Pigmentiphaga sp. H8: one gene and its partner. The protein of the gene in region 1 interacts with the protein of each later gene in a pairwise test. Links are inferred from orthologs where the notes say so. Each region holds a gene or a part of one and is shown on either strand. Other genes may lie near its edges.

What was found.
Region 2: the proteins of EGT29_RS15570 (region 1) and EGT29_RS12845 interact in binary tests that used the Escherichia coli proteins (3 or more experiments, as listed by UniProt). The link is inferred for Pigmentiphaga sp. H8 from one-to-one orthologs.

The regions. Positions count from the first base shown.
Region 1 is NZ_CP033966.1:3,289,342-3,295,987, forward strand. What follows is about bases 1,982-4,899. They hold EGT29_RS15570 (ABC-F family ATP-binding cassette domain-containing protein), read left to right. Parts: upstream 1,982-2,444; coding sequence 2,445-4,355; downstream 4,356-4,899. Other genes in these bases: prmB (50S ribosomal protein L3 N(5)-glutamine methyltransferase), read left to right, coding at 1,982-2,209; EGT29_RS15575 (NAD-dependent succinate-semialdehyde dehydrogenase), read right to left, coding at 4,388-4,899. Outside these bases: dapD (2,3,4,5-tetrahydropyridine-2,6-dicarboxylate N-succinyltransferase), read left to right, coding at 1-169; dapE (succinyl-diaminopimelate desuccinylase), read left to right, coding at 198-1,328; more of prmB, read left to right, coding at 1,325-1,981; more of EGT29_RS15575, read right to left, coding at 4,900-5,839; EGT29_RS15580 (tripartite tricarboxylate transporter substrate binding protein), read right to left, coding at 5,876-6,646. UniProt on the Escherichia coli protein: Genetic data indicate it may be involved in ribosome assembly or function.
Region 2 is NZ_CP033966.1:2,690,958-2,698,123, forward strand. Bases 1,946-5,383 are described here. They hold EGT29_RS12845 (2-oxoglutarate dehydrogenase E1 component), read left to right. Parts: upstream 1,946-2,315; coding sequence 2,316-5,183; downstream 5,184-5,383. Other genes in these bases: aceA (isocitrate lyase), read left to right, coding at 1,946-1,983; odhB (2-oxoglutarate dehydrogenase complex dihydrolipoyllysine-residue succinyltransferase), read left to right, coding at 5,281-5,383. Also shown: EGT29_RS12835 (helix-turn-helix transcriptional regulator), read right to left, coding at 1-319; more of aceA, read left to right, coding at 664-1,945; more of odhB, read left to right, coding at 5,384-6,507; lpdA (dihydrolipoyl dehydrogenase), read left to right, coding at 6,641-7,166. UniProt on the Escherichia coli protein: E1 component of the 2-oxoglutarate dehydrogenase (OGDH) complex which catalyzes the decarboxylation of 2-oxoglutarate, the first step in the conversion of 2-oxoglutarate to succinyl-CoA and CO(2).

The DNA of each region.
Region 1 (6,646 bases):
CGAAACCGGCGAGATCACCTACGGCCGCGTGCCCTCGGGCTCGGTGGTCGTACCCGGCAGCCTGCCCTCGGCCGACGGCAAGTACAGCCTGAACTGCGCCGTGATCGTCAAGCGCGTCGATGCGCAGACCCGCGCCAAGACCAGCATCAACGATCTGCTGCGCGCCTGATTCCACGACTTCCCCCGCCGCGTCCAACATGACCACCTCCGTTCTCTCCCTGGTCGAAGACCTTATCCGCCGGCCTTCGGTCACCCCCGTCGACGAGGGCTGCCAGGCCCTGCTGATCGACCGTCTGACGGCCCTGGGCTTCGCCTGCGAAACCGTCGAGGGCGGCGGCGTGGTCAATTTCTGGGCGCGGCGCGGCAACGCGGGCCCGCTGGTGGTGTTCGCCGGCCACACCGATGTCGTGCCCCCCGGTCCGCGTGAACACTGGAACACCGACCCCTTCGTGCCGACCGTGATCGACGGCATGCTGTACGGCCGCGGCGCGGCCGACATGAAAAGCTCGATCGCCGCCTTCCTGGTGGCGGCCGAGGAATTCGTCGCGCACCATCCCGACCACCCCGGCTCGATCGGCCTGCTGATCACCTCCGACGAGGAAGGCCCGGCCGTCCATGGAACGGTGAAGGTCTGCGACATGCTGGCCGCGCGCGGCGAAACGCCCGACTACTGCATCGTGGGCGAGCCCACCTCGTCCGCCCAGCTGGGCGACACCATCAAGAACGGCCGCCGCGGCTCGGTCTCGGGCCGCCTGACGGTCAAGGGCATACAAGGCCACGTGGCCTATCCCGAAAAAGCCCGCAACCCCATCCATCAGGCCGCGCCCGCGCTGGCGGAACTGGCCTCCACCGAATGGGATCGCGGCAACGAGTACTTCCCTCCGACCACGTTCCAGATCTCCAACTTCCACAGCGGCACCGGCGCCACCAACGTCGTGCCCGGGGAAGCTGTAATCGACTTCAACTTCCGCTTCTCCACCGCCAGCACGGTCGAGACGCTGAAGACCCGCGTCCACGACATTCTCGATCGCCACGGACTCGAATACGGCATCGAATGGTCGGTCTCCGGCCTGCCCTTCCTGACCCCGCGCGGCACGCTGTGCACCGCGCTGTCCGAGGCCATCGCGGCGGAGCTGGGGATCGAGGCCGAACTCTCGACCACCGGCGGCACCTCGGACGGCCGCTTCATCGCGCGGATCTGTCCCCAGGTGGTCGAGTTCGGCCCGGTCAACGCCACCATCCACAAGATCAACGAGTGCATCGCCGTGGACAGCCTGGAGCCCTTGAAAAACATCTACCGGCGCACGCTGGAAGCCTTGCTCAGATGACATCCCATCCCCTGCGCACCGTGCGCGACCTGATCCGCTATGCCGTGAGCCGCTTCAACGCCGCCGGCATCGCGCTGGGCCACGGCACGCTAGACGTCTACGACGAAGCCGTCTACCTGGTCCTGCACACGCTGCACCTGCCCATCGACCGGCTCGAGCCCTTCGTCGATGCCGCCGTGCTCGACGGCGAGCGCGAGGCCGTGCTGGCCATCATCGATCGCCGCATCGACGAGCGCCTGCCCGCCCCCTACCTGACCAACGAAGCCTGGCTGCGCGGCCGCCGCTTCTACGTGGACGAGCGGGTCATCGTGCCGCGCTCGTACATCGCCGAGCTGCTGGACGACGGCCTGGCGCCGTGGATCGACGACCCCTACGCGGTGGAGTGGGCGCTGGACATGTGCACCGGTTCCGGCTGCCTGGCCATCGCGGCGGCGGAGACCTTCCCGCACGCGCAGGTCGATGCGGTGGACATCTCGAAGGACGCCCTGGACGTGGCCCGCATCAACGTGGACGACTACGGCCTGCAGGACCGCGTGGCGCTGCACCAGTCGAACCTGTTCGAGGCGCTGCCTCCCGCGCAGTACGACCTGATCCTGTGCAATCCGCCCTACGTCAACACCGATTCCATGAACGCGCTGCCGGCGGAGTACCGCCACGAGCCGAGCCTGGCGCTGGCCGGGGGCGCGGACGGCATGGACCTGATCCGGCCGCTGCTGGCCGGGGCCGCCGAGTTCCTGCAGCCCGGCGGCATCCTGGTGCTGGAGCTGGGCTACGAGAAGGGTTATTTCGAACAGGCCTTTCCCCATCTCGATCCGGTCTGGCTGAGCACCTCCGGCGGCGACGACAAGGTGTTGCTGCTCAGGCAGGACCAATTGGTATGAAAGCCCCCCCCTACGCGCTGTCGCGCGCCCCCGATGGTAGACCCCCAGCCGCTACGCGGCAGCCCCCCATGGGGGCTGGGCCCCGCCTTGGGGCGGCCCGGCACCGGGTCCCCGGGGCGAAACCGGCGGACTGGCGGAGCCAGATCCGCGGTTTCCTGGGGTACTGCCAGGCTGATGGAGAACGGCAATTTTGTCGAGCGGCGCGGGCGAGCGTCGAGACAAGGCGGTCCCCGCAGTGATACGAGCATCAGGCATTACGCTTCGGCGCGGCACCAAGGTGCTGCTGGACGGCGCCGACTTCGTGGTCCATCCCGGCGAACGCGTCGGCATCGTGGGCCCCAACGGCGCGGGCAAGTCCACGCTGTTCGCGCTGTTGAACGGCCACCTGGAGCCGGACGCGGGCAGCCTGGACATCCCGGCCAGCTGGCGCATCGCGTCGATCGCGCAGGAAATCCACGAGACCGACCGCGAGGCGCTGGAATTCGTCATCGACGGCGACACGCGCCTGCGCCGCCTGCAGGCCGAGCGGGCCGCGGTCGACGTCGACCGCGAGGGCCTGCGCCTGGCCGAGCTGGAGGCCGAACTGGCCGACGCGGGCGCATTCTCGGCGCAATCGCGCGCCGAGCAGTTGCTGGTCGGCCTGGGTTTCTCGCAAGAGGAATTCCGCCAGCCGGTGGCGAGCTTCTCGGGCGGCTGGCGCATGCGCCTGAATCTGGCGCGCGCGCTCATGGCGCCGTCCGACCTCCTGCTGCTGGACGAGCCCACCAACCACCTGGACCTGGACGCCATGCTGTGGCTGGAACGCTGGCTGGCGGCCTACCCCGGCACCGTGCTGGTGATCTCGCACGACACCGAATTCCTGGACGCGGTGGCCCGGACCATCCTGCATTTCGACCAGGGCAAGCTGGTTCGCTATAAGGGCGGCTACGAGGACTTCCTGACCCAGCGCGCCGAGCGCCTGCGGCAGAACCAGATCGCCTACGACAAGCAGCAGCGCGAGGCCGCCCACCTGCAAAGCTTCATCGACCGCTTCAAGGCCAAGGCCAGCAAGGCCAAGCAGGCCCAGAGCCGGGTCAAGGCGCTGGCGCGGATGCAGGTGCTCGCGCCCATGCGCGCCGCGGCGGGCATCGACATCAGCATCCCCTCGCCCGACCACATGCCCGATCCGCTGCTGTCGCTGGACGGCGTGCGCGCGGGCTATCCCGCCGCTCCCATCCTGGACGGCGTCAAGCTGTCGGTGCGGGCCGGCGCGCGGGTGGGCATCCTGGGCGCCAACGGCGCGGGCAAGAGTACGCTGGTCAAGACCCTGGCCGGCGAAATCGCCCCGCTGGACGGCGAGCGCAAGGAAGCCCGCGGCCTGGCCGTCGGCTACTTCGCCCAGCACCAGCTCGACATGCTGGATGCCGAGGCGACGCCCCTGCTGCACCTGGCCCGCCTGGCCCCCGAGGCGCGCGAACAGGACCTGCGCAACTACCTGGGCGGCTTCGGCTTCTCGGGCGACTTCGCGCTGGCCAAGGTCGGCCCCATGTCGGGCGGCGAGAAGGCCCGCCTGGCGCTGGCGCTGGTGGTCTGGAAGAAACCCAACCTGTTGCTGCTGGACGAACCCAGCAACCACCTGGACGTCGACACCCGCGAGGCGCTGACCGAGGCACTGGCCGAGTTCGAGGGCACCATGCTGCTGGTCTCGCACGACCGCCATCTGCTGCGGACCACCGTGGACAGCTTCTGGATCGTCGCCGACGGCGGCGTGCACGAATTCGACGGCGACCTGGAGGACTACCGCGACTGGCTGGCCAGCCGCCAGGGCGGCAGCGCGGCAGCGTCATCGGCCGCCGCCACGTCCGCCGAGGGCGGCGTCGATCGCAAGACGCAGCGCCGGCTCGAGGCCGAAAGCCGCCAGCGCCTGTCGACCCTGCGCAAGCCGCTGGAGACCCGGCTCAGGAAGCTGGAAGAAGACATGCAGAAGCTGGAGGCGCGCAAGCGCGACCTGGATCAGCTCATCGCCGATCCCGGCCTGTACGACGATGCCCGCCGTGACGAATGCCGCAGCGTGCTGGCCGAGCATGGCGACCTGCAGAAGCGGCTGGGCGAGATCGAGGAGGCCTGGCTGGGCGTGCAGGAAGAACTCGACGCCATCCAGGCCTGAGGCGTCCGCGCGGACGCCTCGGCCCGCGAAGCCTAGACGTTCATCACGCTGACGGCGCGCGTGTTCAGGTAGGCTTCCACCGCTTCCGGGCCCCCTTCCGAACCGAAACCCGAATCCTTGATCCCGCCGAACGGCATCTCGGCCGTCGGGATGGCCGGCATGTTGACGAACAGCATGCCGACCTCGACCTTGCGGGAAATCAGGTCGGCATTCTTCAGCGAACTCGTGAAGGCGTAGCCGGCCAGGCCATACGACAACCGGTTCGCCTCGGCAATCGCCTCGTCCAGCGTGTTGAAGGCGCGAATGGCGGCAACCGGCCCGAAGGGTTCGTCGTTGAAGATGCGGGCATCGAGCGACACGTCGGACAGCACGGTCGGCTCCCAGAAATTGCCGACCTCGCCGATGCGCTTGCCGCCGGCCAGCACCTGCGCGCCCTTCTGGACCGCATCATCCAGGAAGCTGGACATGGCCGTCAGGCGGCGGGGATTGGCCAACGGCCCCATCTGCGTGCCCTCGGCCAGGCCATCGGCCACGCGCAGGCCCTTCGCCCACTTCGCCAGCTCGGCGGCGAATTCGGCGCGCACGCTTTCATGCACCAGGAAACGCGTCGGCGAGATGCAGACCTGGCCGGCATTGCGGAACTTGGCGCCGCCGGCGGACTTGACCGCCAGGGCAACGTCCGCATCCTCGCAGACGATGACCGGCGCGTGGCCGCCCAGCTCCATGGTCACGCGCTTCATGTGCTGGCCCGCCAGCCCGGCAAGCTGCTTGCCGATCGCGGTCGAGCCCGTGAACGTGATCTTGCGGATGGCCGGATGCGGGATCAGGAAACCCGAGATCTCGGCGGGATCGCCATACACCAGCCCCAGGACGCCCGGCGGCAGGCCGGCATCCTGGAACGCGCGGATCAGCGCGGCCGGCGCGGCGGGGGTTTCCTCGGGCGCCTTGACCACCACCGAGCAGCCGGCAGCCAGTGCCGGCGCCAGCTTGCGCACCACCTGGTTGATCGGAAAGTTCCAGGGCGTGAAGGCCGCCACCGGCCCGACCGGATCCTTGAGCACCATCTGGCGCTGCGCCAGGCTGCCGCGCGAGGGCACAATGCGGCCGTACACCCGGAAACCTTCCTCGGCGAACCACTCGATGATGTCGGCGGCGGCCAGCGTCTCGCCCTTGGCCTCGGCCAGCGGCTTGCCGTTTTCCTGGGTCATCAGCGGCGCGATCTCGCCGGCGCGCTCGCGCATCAGTCCGGCGGCCTTGCGCATGATCTCGCTGCGCTTGGCGGCGGTCATGCCGTTCCAGGTGGCGAAGCCCCGCTGCGCCGCCTCGACGGCCTGCTCGAGGTCGACGCGCCCGGCGTGGGCCACGCGGCCGATTTCCTTGCCGGTCGCGGGATTCACCACGGCAAGGGTCTTGCCATCGGCGGCATCCTTCCACTTGCCGTCGATGAAGAGTTGGGTATCCGTATAAGTCGTAGCCTGTGTCATCTCTATCCTTCCTTTGCGTATCGCGGCAGTGCTGCCCTACTCCGCCTTCATGCCCGTCTGCCTGATCAGCTCCGACCACTTGGCGAGTTCCTTGCTCACCTGCTCGCGCAGTTTCTCCGGGCTTCCGCCCACCACGTCCGCGCCCAGCTTTGCGTAGGCCTGCTTGACCTCAGGCATCTGCAATATCCGGTTCACCGCCTGGTTGATGTCGGTGACGACTGGCGCCGGCGTACCATGAGGAGCATAAAGCGCAAACCAGCCTGATGCATCAAAACCCGGAAAAGTTTCCGCCACGGTCGGGATGTCCGGCGCTTCCGCGCTGCGCTGCGGGCCGGTCACGGCCAGCGCGCGCAGCTTGCCCGCCTTGACCAGCGGCAGCGACGACGGGATGCCGTCGAACATGATCGGCACCTGCCCGCCCATCACGTCGGTCAGGGCCGGGCCGCTGCCCTTGTAGGGAATGTGCTGGATGCTGATCCCGGCCGTCCGCTTGAACAGTTCCCCGAACATGTGCGGCGTGGAGCCCTGGCCGGGCGCGGCCGAGCTGTACTTGCCGGGGTCGGCCTTGGCCATCGCGATGAGTTCGGCCAGCGTCTTCGCCGGGAAGGATGGATTGACGACCAGGATGTTGGGCGAGGTCGTCACCCACACGATGGGCTCGAAATCCTTCACCGGATCGTATCCGGGCTTGTCGTACAGAAAGGGATTGATGCCGTGCGTGCCGCCGGTCGTGAACAGCAGCGTGTAGCCGTCCGGCGCCGAACGGGCCACGAACTGGGCGCCGATGTTCCCGCTGGCGCCGCCCTT
Region 2 (7,166 bases), 600 kb from region 1 along the record:
CCTTGGGCGAGGGGCAGAAGATTCCCTTGAGCGTGGCGATCAGCCGTTCCACGTCGGGATTGGCGATGCGGTAGTGCAGGGTCTGGGATGTCCTGCGGAACGAGATCAGTCCTTCGTCGCGCATCCGGGCCAGGTGCTGGGACAGCGCGGACTGGCTGAGCGGCACCTGCGCCAGCAGTTGGCCCACCGTGAGTTCGCCGTGTTCGATCAGCAGGCACAGCACCAGCAGCCGCGATTCGTTGCCCACCGAGCGCAGCAGCGCCGCGGCCCGGGCGGCTCCTTCCTGCATGAAGCGCTGGTCTTCCGGAGATGAAGGCATGGATGCGTAATATTAGAAAATACTAATTTAGAAAATTCTAATTAAATACCCGATGCTTGTCCATCGATGGGGGCAATTCTCGTATCTTGGATCGATTCCGCACATCGCAAAATCGCATTCGCCCAATGGTTGCTCCGCAATAAAACCGGCTTTCACAAGCCGGTTTTTTGTTTCTCATCATGGAATTTTAATTTCAACTTATTGATTTTATTAAATAAAAAATAATTCTTGTAGAAGACTAAAAGCGTTGATTGCGTTGCAGCATATCTATAGATTGTTTCTTACCCGGCACCGCGGCCGCCAGGATTTCCAACCGTCGTTCACTACCCTTGAAGGAGACATCCATGTCCCAACGCAACGCCGAAATCGAGAAGCTGGAGCAGGAGTGGCGCGAGAACCCGCGCTGGAAGGGCATACGCCGGGGCTACGACGCCGAACGGGTCGTCGCGCTGCGCGGCTCGGTGCAACCCGAGCACACCCTGGCGCGCCGGGGTGCCGAGAAGCTCTGGAAAATGCTGAACGAGGAACCCTTCGTCAATTCGCTGGGCGCGATGACGGGCAACCAGGCCATGCAGCAGGTGAAGGCGGGGCTGCGCGCCATCTACCTGTCGGGCTGGCAGGTCGCGGGGGATGCCAACCTGGCGGGCGAGATGTACCCCGACCAGTCCCTGTATCCGGCCAATTCCGTCCCGTCGGTCGTGCGCCGCATCAACAATGCCTTGCAGCGCTGCGACCAGGTCCAGTGGATGGAGGGAGGCCGGCCGGGCGCGTCGGACTACATCGATTATTTCGCCCCCATCGTGGCCGATGCCGAGGCGGGCTTCGGCGGCGTCCTGAACGCCTTCGAGCTGATGAAGGCCATGATCGACGCGGGCGCCGCCGGCGTGCATTTCGAGGATCAACTGGCCTCGGTCAAGAAGTGCGGCCACATGGGCGGCAAGGTCCTGGTGCCCACGCGCGAGGCCGTCTCCAAGCTGGTCGCCGCGCGGCTGGCCGCCGATACGCTGGGCGTGCCGACGCTGTTGCTGGCCCGCACGGATGCCGACGCGGCCGACCTGATCACCAGCGACGTCGACGAGAATGACCGCCCGTTCATCACCGGCGATCGGACCGTCGAAGGCTTCTTCCGCACGCGGGCGGGCATCGACCAGGCCATTTCCCGCGGGCTGGCCTATGCGGCCTATGCCGACCTGATCTGGTGCGAGACCTCGACCCCCAACCTGGACTATGCGCGCCGCTTCGCCGAGGCCGTCCATAAGCAGTACCCGGGCAAGCTGCTGGCCTACAACTGCTCGCCGTCGTTCAACTGGAAGAAGAACCTGGACGACGCCACGATCGCCAGGTTCCAGCGCGAGCTGGGCGCCATGGGCTACAAGTTCCAGTTCATCACGCTGGCCGGCTTCCATGCGCTGAACTACGGCATGTTCGACCTGGCCTACGGCTACGCCCGCGAGCAGATGACGGCCTTCGTGGCCCTCCAGCAGAAGGAGTTCGCCGCGGCCGAGCGCGGCTTCACGGCGGTCAAGCACCAGCGCGAGGTCGGCACCGGCTATTTCGATGCGGTGACCCAGGCGGTGGAGGGCGGCCGTTCGTCCACCACGGCGCTGCACGGCTCGACCGAGGCCGAGCAGTTCGAGGAGCATGCCGAGCAGAAAGTGGCGTGAGCGTGAAGAGGGCGTGATGGCGTCTCCCGATGTGGTGCATGCACCGCATCGGGAGCAGGAGGGCGCTGCGTTGCAGCACCGGAACTTAAGGACATGCGCGGGGTCATCCAGTACAGTGGTTGTCGTCCAAACCGCCACACTGGCTCGGCTTTTCCGAGCAAGGGAATTCCCCAAGTGCTATGCTTTACAGGTTTATTGATTTAATTCCTTCCAACCGAAAGGTTCCATCAACCGCCTTCTGCACTAGCTATCCGCTAATCGGCCAAGCCGTGTCGCGGAAGGTCCGTCCTGCATCGAACGGGTGAAACACCCGGCAAGGTGAAGCGCAAATCATGTCCAGCATCCAAGAATCCAGCACCTCGTATCTGTTCGGGGGTAATGCGCCGTACGTGGAAGAACTCTACGAGGCCTACCTCGACAATCCGGGTTCCGTTCCCGACAACTGGCGCAATTACTTCGACCAGTTGCAGCACACGCCGGCGGTTGACGGCCAGGAATCCACCCGCGACCAGGCCCATGCGCCGGTCATCGAATCCTTCGCCCAGCGCGCGCGTGCCAATGCCTTCCTGCCGCGTACCGCCGAAAGCGACCTGTCGGTCGCGGGCAAGCAAGTCCACGTCCAGTCCATCATCGCCGCCTACCGCTACCTCGGTGCGCGCTGGGCCGATCTCGACCCGCTGCAGCGCCAGGAACGCCCGGCCATCCCCGAACTGGAGCCCAGCTTCTACGGCCTGACCGAATCCGACATGGACAAGGTCTACTCCGCTACCAACACCTACTTCACGACCGCCGAGCACATGACGCTGCGCGAGATCGTGAAGGCGCTGCGCGACACGTATTGCCGCAGCATCGGCGTCGAGTTCATGCACGTGTCCGACCCGGTCATCAAGCGCTGGATCCAGCAACGCCTGGAAAGCACGCAAGCCACGCCCAGCCTGTCGGCCGACCAGAAGAAGCACGTGCTGGACCGCCTGACCGCGGCCGAGGGCCTGGAGCGCTACCTGCACACCAAGTATGTCGGCCAGAAGCGCTTCTCGCTGGAAGGCGGCGAAAGCTTCATCGCGGCCATCGACGAGCTGATCCAGCATGCCGGGGAAGTCGGCATCCAGGAAGTGGTGCTGGGCATGGCCCACCGCGGCCGCCTGAACGTGCTGGTCAACACCCTGGGCAAGATGCCCAAGGACCTGTTCGCCGAATTCGAAGGCAAGTACGACGACGGCGGCCTGGCTGCCGGCGACGTGAAGTACCACAAGGGCTTCTCGAGCGACGTCTCGACCCGTGGCGGCCCCGTCCACGTGTCGCTGGCGTTCAACCCCTCGCACCTGGAAATCGTCAACCCCGTGGTCGAAGGTAGCGCCCGTGCGCGCCAGGAACGCCGCGGCATGGAAGGCGGCAAGCAGGTGCTGCCGGTGCTGGTCCACGGCGACGCCGCCTTCATCGGCCAGGGCGTCGTGATGGAAACCCTGAACCTGGCGCAAACCCGCGGCTACGGCACGGGCGGCACGGTCCACCTGGTCATCAACAACCAGATCGGCTTCACCACCTCCGATCCGCGCGACACCCGCTCCACGCTGTATTGCACCGACGTGGTCAAGATGATCGAGGCGCCGGTGCTGCACGTGAACGGCGACGATCCCGAAGCCGTCGTGTTCGCCACCCGCCTGGCCCTGGACTTCCGCGTCGAGTTCCAGAAGGACATCGTGGTCGACATCGTCTGCTTCCGCAAGCTGGGCCACAACGAGCAGGACACCCCCGCGCTGACCCAGCCGCTGATGTACAAGCGCATCGGCCAGCACCCCGGCACGCGCAAGCTGTACGCCGACAAGCTGGCGGTGCAGGGCGTGATCGGCGCCGACGAGGGCGACGAATTCGTCAAGCGCTTCCGCTCGGCGATGGACGAAGGCCGCCATACGGTCGACCCCGTCCTGACCGACTACAAGAACAAGTACGCCGTCGACTGGTCGCCCTTCCTGGGCCGCAAGTGGACGGACGCCGCCGACACCTCGATGCCGCAGGCCGAGTTGAAGCGCCTGGGCGAGCGCATCACCACGGTGCCGGAAGGCTTCAAGGTCCACCCCATCGTCGAGAAGGTCCTGGCCGACCGCCGTGCCATGGCGCGCGGTGAAATGAACCTGGACTGGGGCATGGGCGAGCACCTGGCCTTCGCCAGCCTGGTGGCCGCGGGCTACCCCGTGCGGCTGACCGGGCAGGATTCGGGCCGCGGCACCTTCACCCACCGCCATGCCGTGCTGCACGACCAGAAGCGCGAGCGCTGGGATTCGGGCGTGTACGTGCCGCTGCAGAACGTGTCCGAGGCGCAGGCGCCGTTCCGCGTCATCGATTCGCTGCTGTCCGAGGAAGCCGTCATGGGCTTCGAATACGGCTACTCGACCGCCGAACCCAATTCGATGGTGATCTGGGAAGGCCAGTTCGGCGACTTCGCCAACGGCGCCCAGGTCGTGATCGACCAGTTCATCAGCTCGGGCGAAGCCAAGTGGGGCCGCCAGTCGGGCCTGGTGCTGATGCTGCCGCACGGCTACGAAGGGCAGGGCCCGGAGCACTCGTCGGGCCGCATCGAGCGCTTCCTGCAACTGTGCGCCGATACCAACATGCAAGTGGTGCAGCCGACCACCGCCGCGCAGATCTTCCACCTGCTGCGCCGCCAGATGATCCGCCAGTTCCGCAAGCCGCTGGTCATCTTCACGCCCAAGTCGCTGCTGCGCAACAAGGATGCCACCTCGCCGCTGTCCGACCTGAGCAAGGGTTCGTTCCAGACGCTGATCGGCGAAGTCGACGAGACCATCGACGCTTCCAAGGTCAAGCGCCTGCTGGTCTGCTCGGGCAAGGTCTACTACGACCTGGTCAACGCCCGCAAGGAGCGAGGCGCCAACGACGTGGCCATCGCCCGCGCCGAACAGCTGTATCCGTTCCCGCACAAGAGCCTGACCGCCGAGCTCAAGAAGTACCCGAACGCCACCGAGGTGGTCTGGGTGCAGGACGAGCCGCAGAACCAGGGCCCGTGGTTCTACGTGCAGCATCACCTGTACGAGAACATGAACGAAGGCCAGAAGCTCGCCTATGCCGGCCGTCCGGCCTCGGCGTCGCCGGCCGTCGGCTACTACTCCAAGCACATGGAGCAGTTGAAGGCGCTGCTCGACCAGTCCTTCGGCCGTCTCAAGGGCGTCGTGCTGACCAAGTGATCCTTACGTCCGGGACCGCCGCTTGCAGGCGGTCCCGGCTCCCGGCCGTCTGGCGCCGGACCCAGAAGAAACTCCCCATACTTGCGGAATAACTGACATGGCCATAGTCGACGTAAAAGTCCCCCAATTTTCTGAATCGGTGTCGGAAGGCACCCTGCTGACCTGGAAGAAGAAGCCGGGCGAAGCCATCTCGCGCGACGAAATCGTGATCGAGATCGAGACCGACAAGGTCGTGCTGGAAGTGCCGGCGCCCGCCGACGGCGTGCTGGCCGAGATCGTCAAGGCCGACGGCAGCACCGTCGTCTCGGAAGAAGTGATCGCCAAGATCGACACGGAAGGCAAGGCCGCCGCCGCTCCCGCCGCCGCTGCTCCGGCGCCTGCCGCCGCCGCCCCGGCTCCTGCCGCCGCACCCGCCGCAGCCCCGGCCGCCGCGCCCGCGACCTCGATCCCGTCGCCCGCCGCCGCCAAGCTGCTGGCCGAGCAGGGCATCTCGCCCGAGTCGGTGCAAGGCACGGGCCGCGGTGGCCGCATCACCAAGGGCGACGCCCTGGGCGCCGCCGCCGCGCCGGCCGCCAAGCCCGCTGCCGCGCCCGTCGTGAACGACGCCGCGACCCTGGTCAACGGCCGTCCCGAGCAGCGCGTGCCGATGAGCCGCCTGCGCGCCCGCGTGGCCGAGCGCCTGCTGCAGTCGCAATCGGAAAACGCCATCCTGACCACGTTCAACGAGGTCAACATGCAGGCCGTGATGGACCTGCGCGCCAAGTACAAGGACAAGTTCGAGAAGGAACACGGCGTCAAGCTGGGCTTCATGTCCTTCTTCGTGAAGGCCGCCGTGGCCGCGCTCAAGCGCTATCCCGTCATCAACGCCTCGGTCGACGGCAAGGACATCGTCTACCACGGCTACTTCGACATCGGCATCGCCGTCGGCAGCCCGCGCGGCCTGGTGGTGCCCATCCTGCGCAACGCCGACCAGCTCAGCCTGGCCGATATCGAGAAGAAGATCGCCGAATTCGGCCAGAAGGCCAAGGAAGGCAAACTCAGCCTGGACGACCTGACCGGCGGCACGTTCTCGATCTCGAACGGCGGCACCTTCGGCTCGATGCTGTCGACCCCCATCATCAACCCGCCGCAGTCGGCCATCCTGGGCGTGCACGCCACCAAGGACCGCGCCGTGGTGGAAAACGGCCAGATCGTCGTCCGTCCGATGAACTACCTGGCGATGTCCTACGACCACCGCATCATCGACGGCCGCGAAGCCGTGCTGGGCCTGGTCGCGATGAAGGAAGCCCTGGAAGACCCGCAGCGCCTGCTGCTAGATATTTAACCCCCCCTACGCGCTTACGCGCGCCCCCCAGGGGGCGGCACTGGCCGACCGGCGGAGCCGGATCGGCGGTGCCCTGGGTCAATACCCGCGTTGGCACTTGGGGGAGTTGGGTCCTTCTAACTGGAAGAATGAAATGAGTAAGCAATTCGACGTCGTCGTCATCGGTGCCGGTCCTGGCGGGTACATCGCCGCGATCCGCGCCGCACAACTGGGTATGTCGGTGGCCTGCATCGACGCCTGGAGCAACGCCAAGGGCGGTCCCGCCCCCGGCGGCACCTGCACCAACGTGGGCTGCATCCCCTCGAAGGCGCTGCTGCAATCGTCCGAATACTACGAGCACGCCGGCCACCACTTTGCCGACCATGGCATCGAGGTCAAGGGCCTGGGCCTGGACCTGGGCAAGCTGATCAGCCGCAAGGACACCGTCGTCAAGCAGAACAACGACGGCATCCTGTTCCTGTTCAAGAAGAACAAGGTCACCTTCTTCCATGGCACGGGCGCGTTCTCGGGCCAGGTCGACGGCGGCTGGTCGATCAAGGTTTCCGGCCCGGCCGAGGAAGAGCTCGTCGCCAAGCACGTGATCGTGGCGACCGGTTCCAGCCCGCGCGCGCTGCCCGACCTGCCGTTCGATGAAAAGCAGGTGCTGTCCAACGACGGCG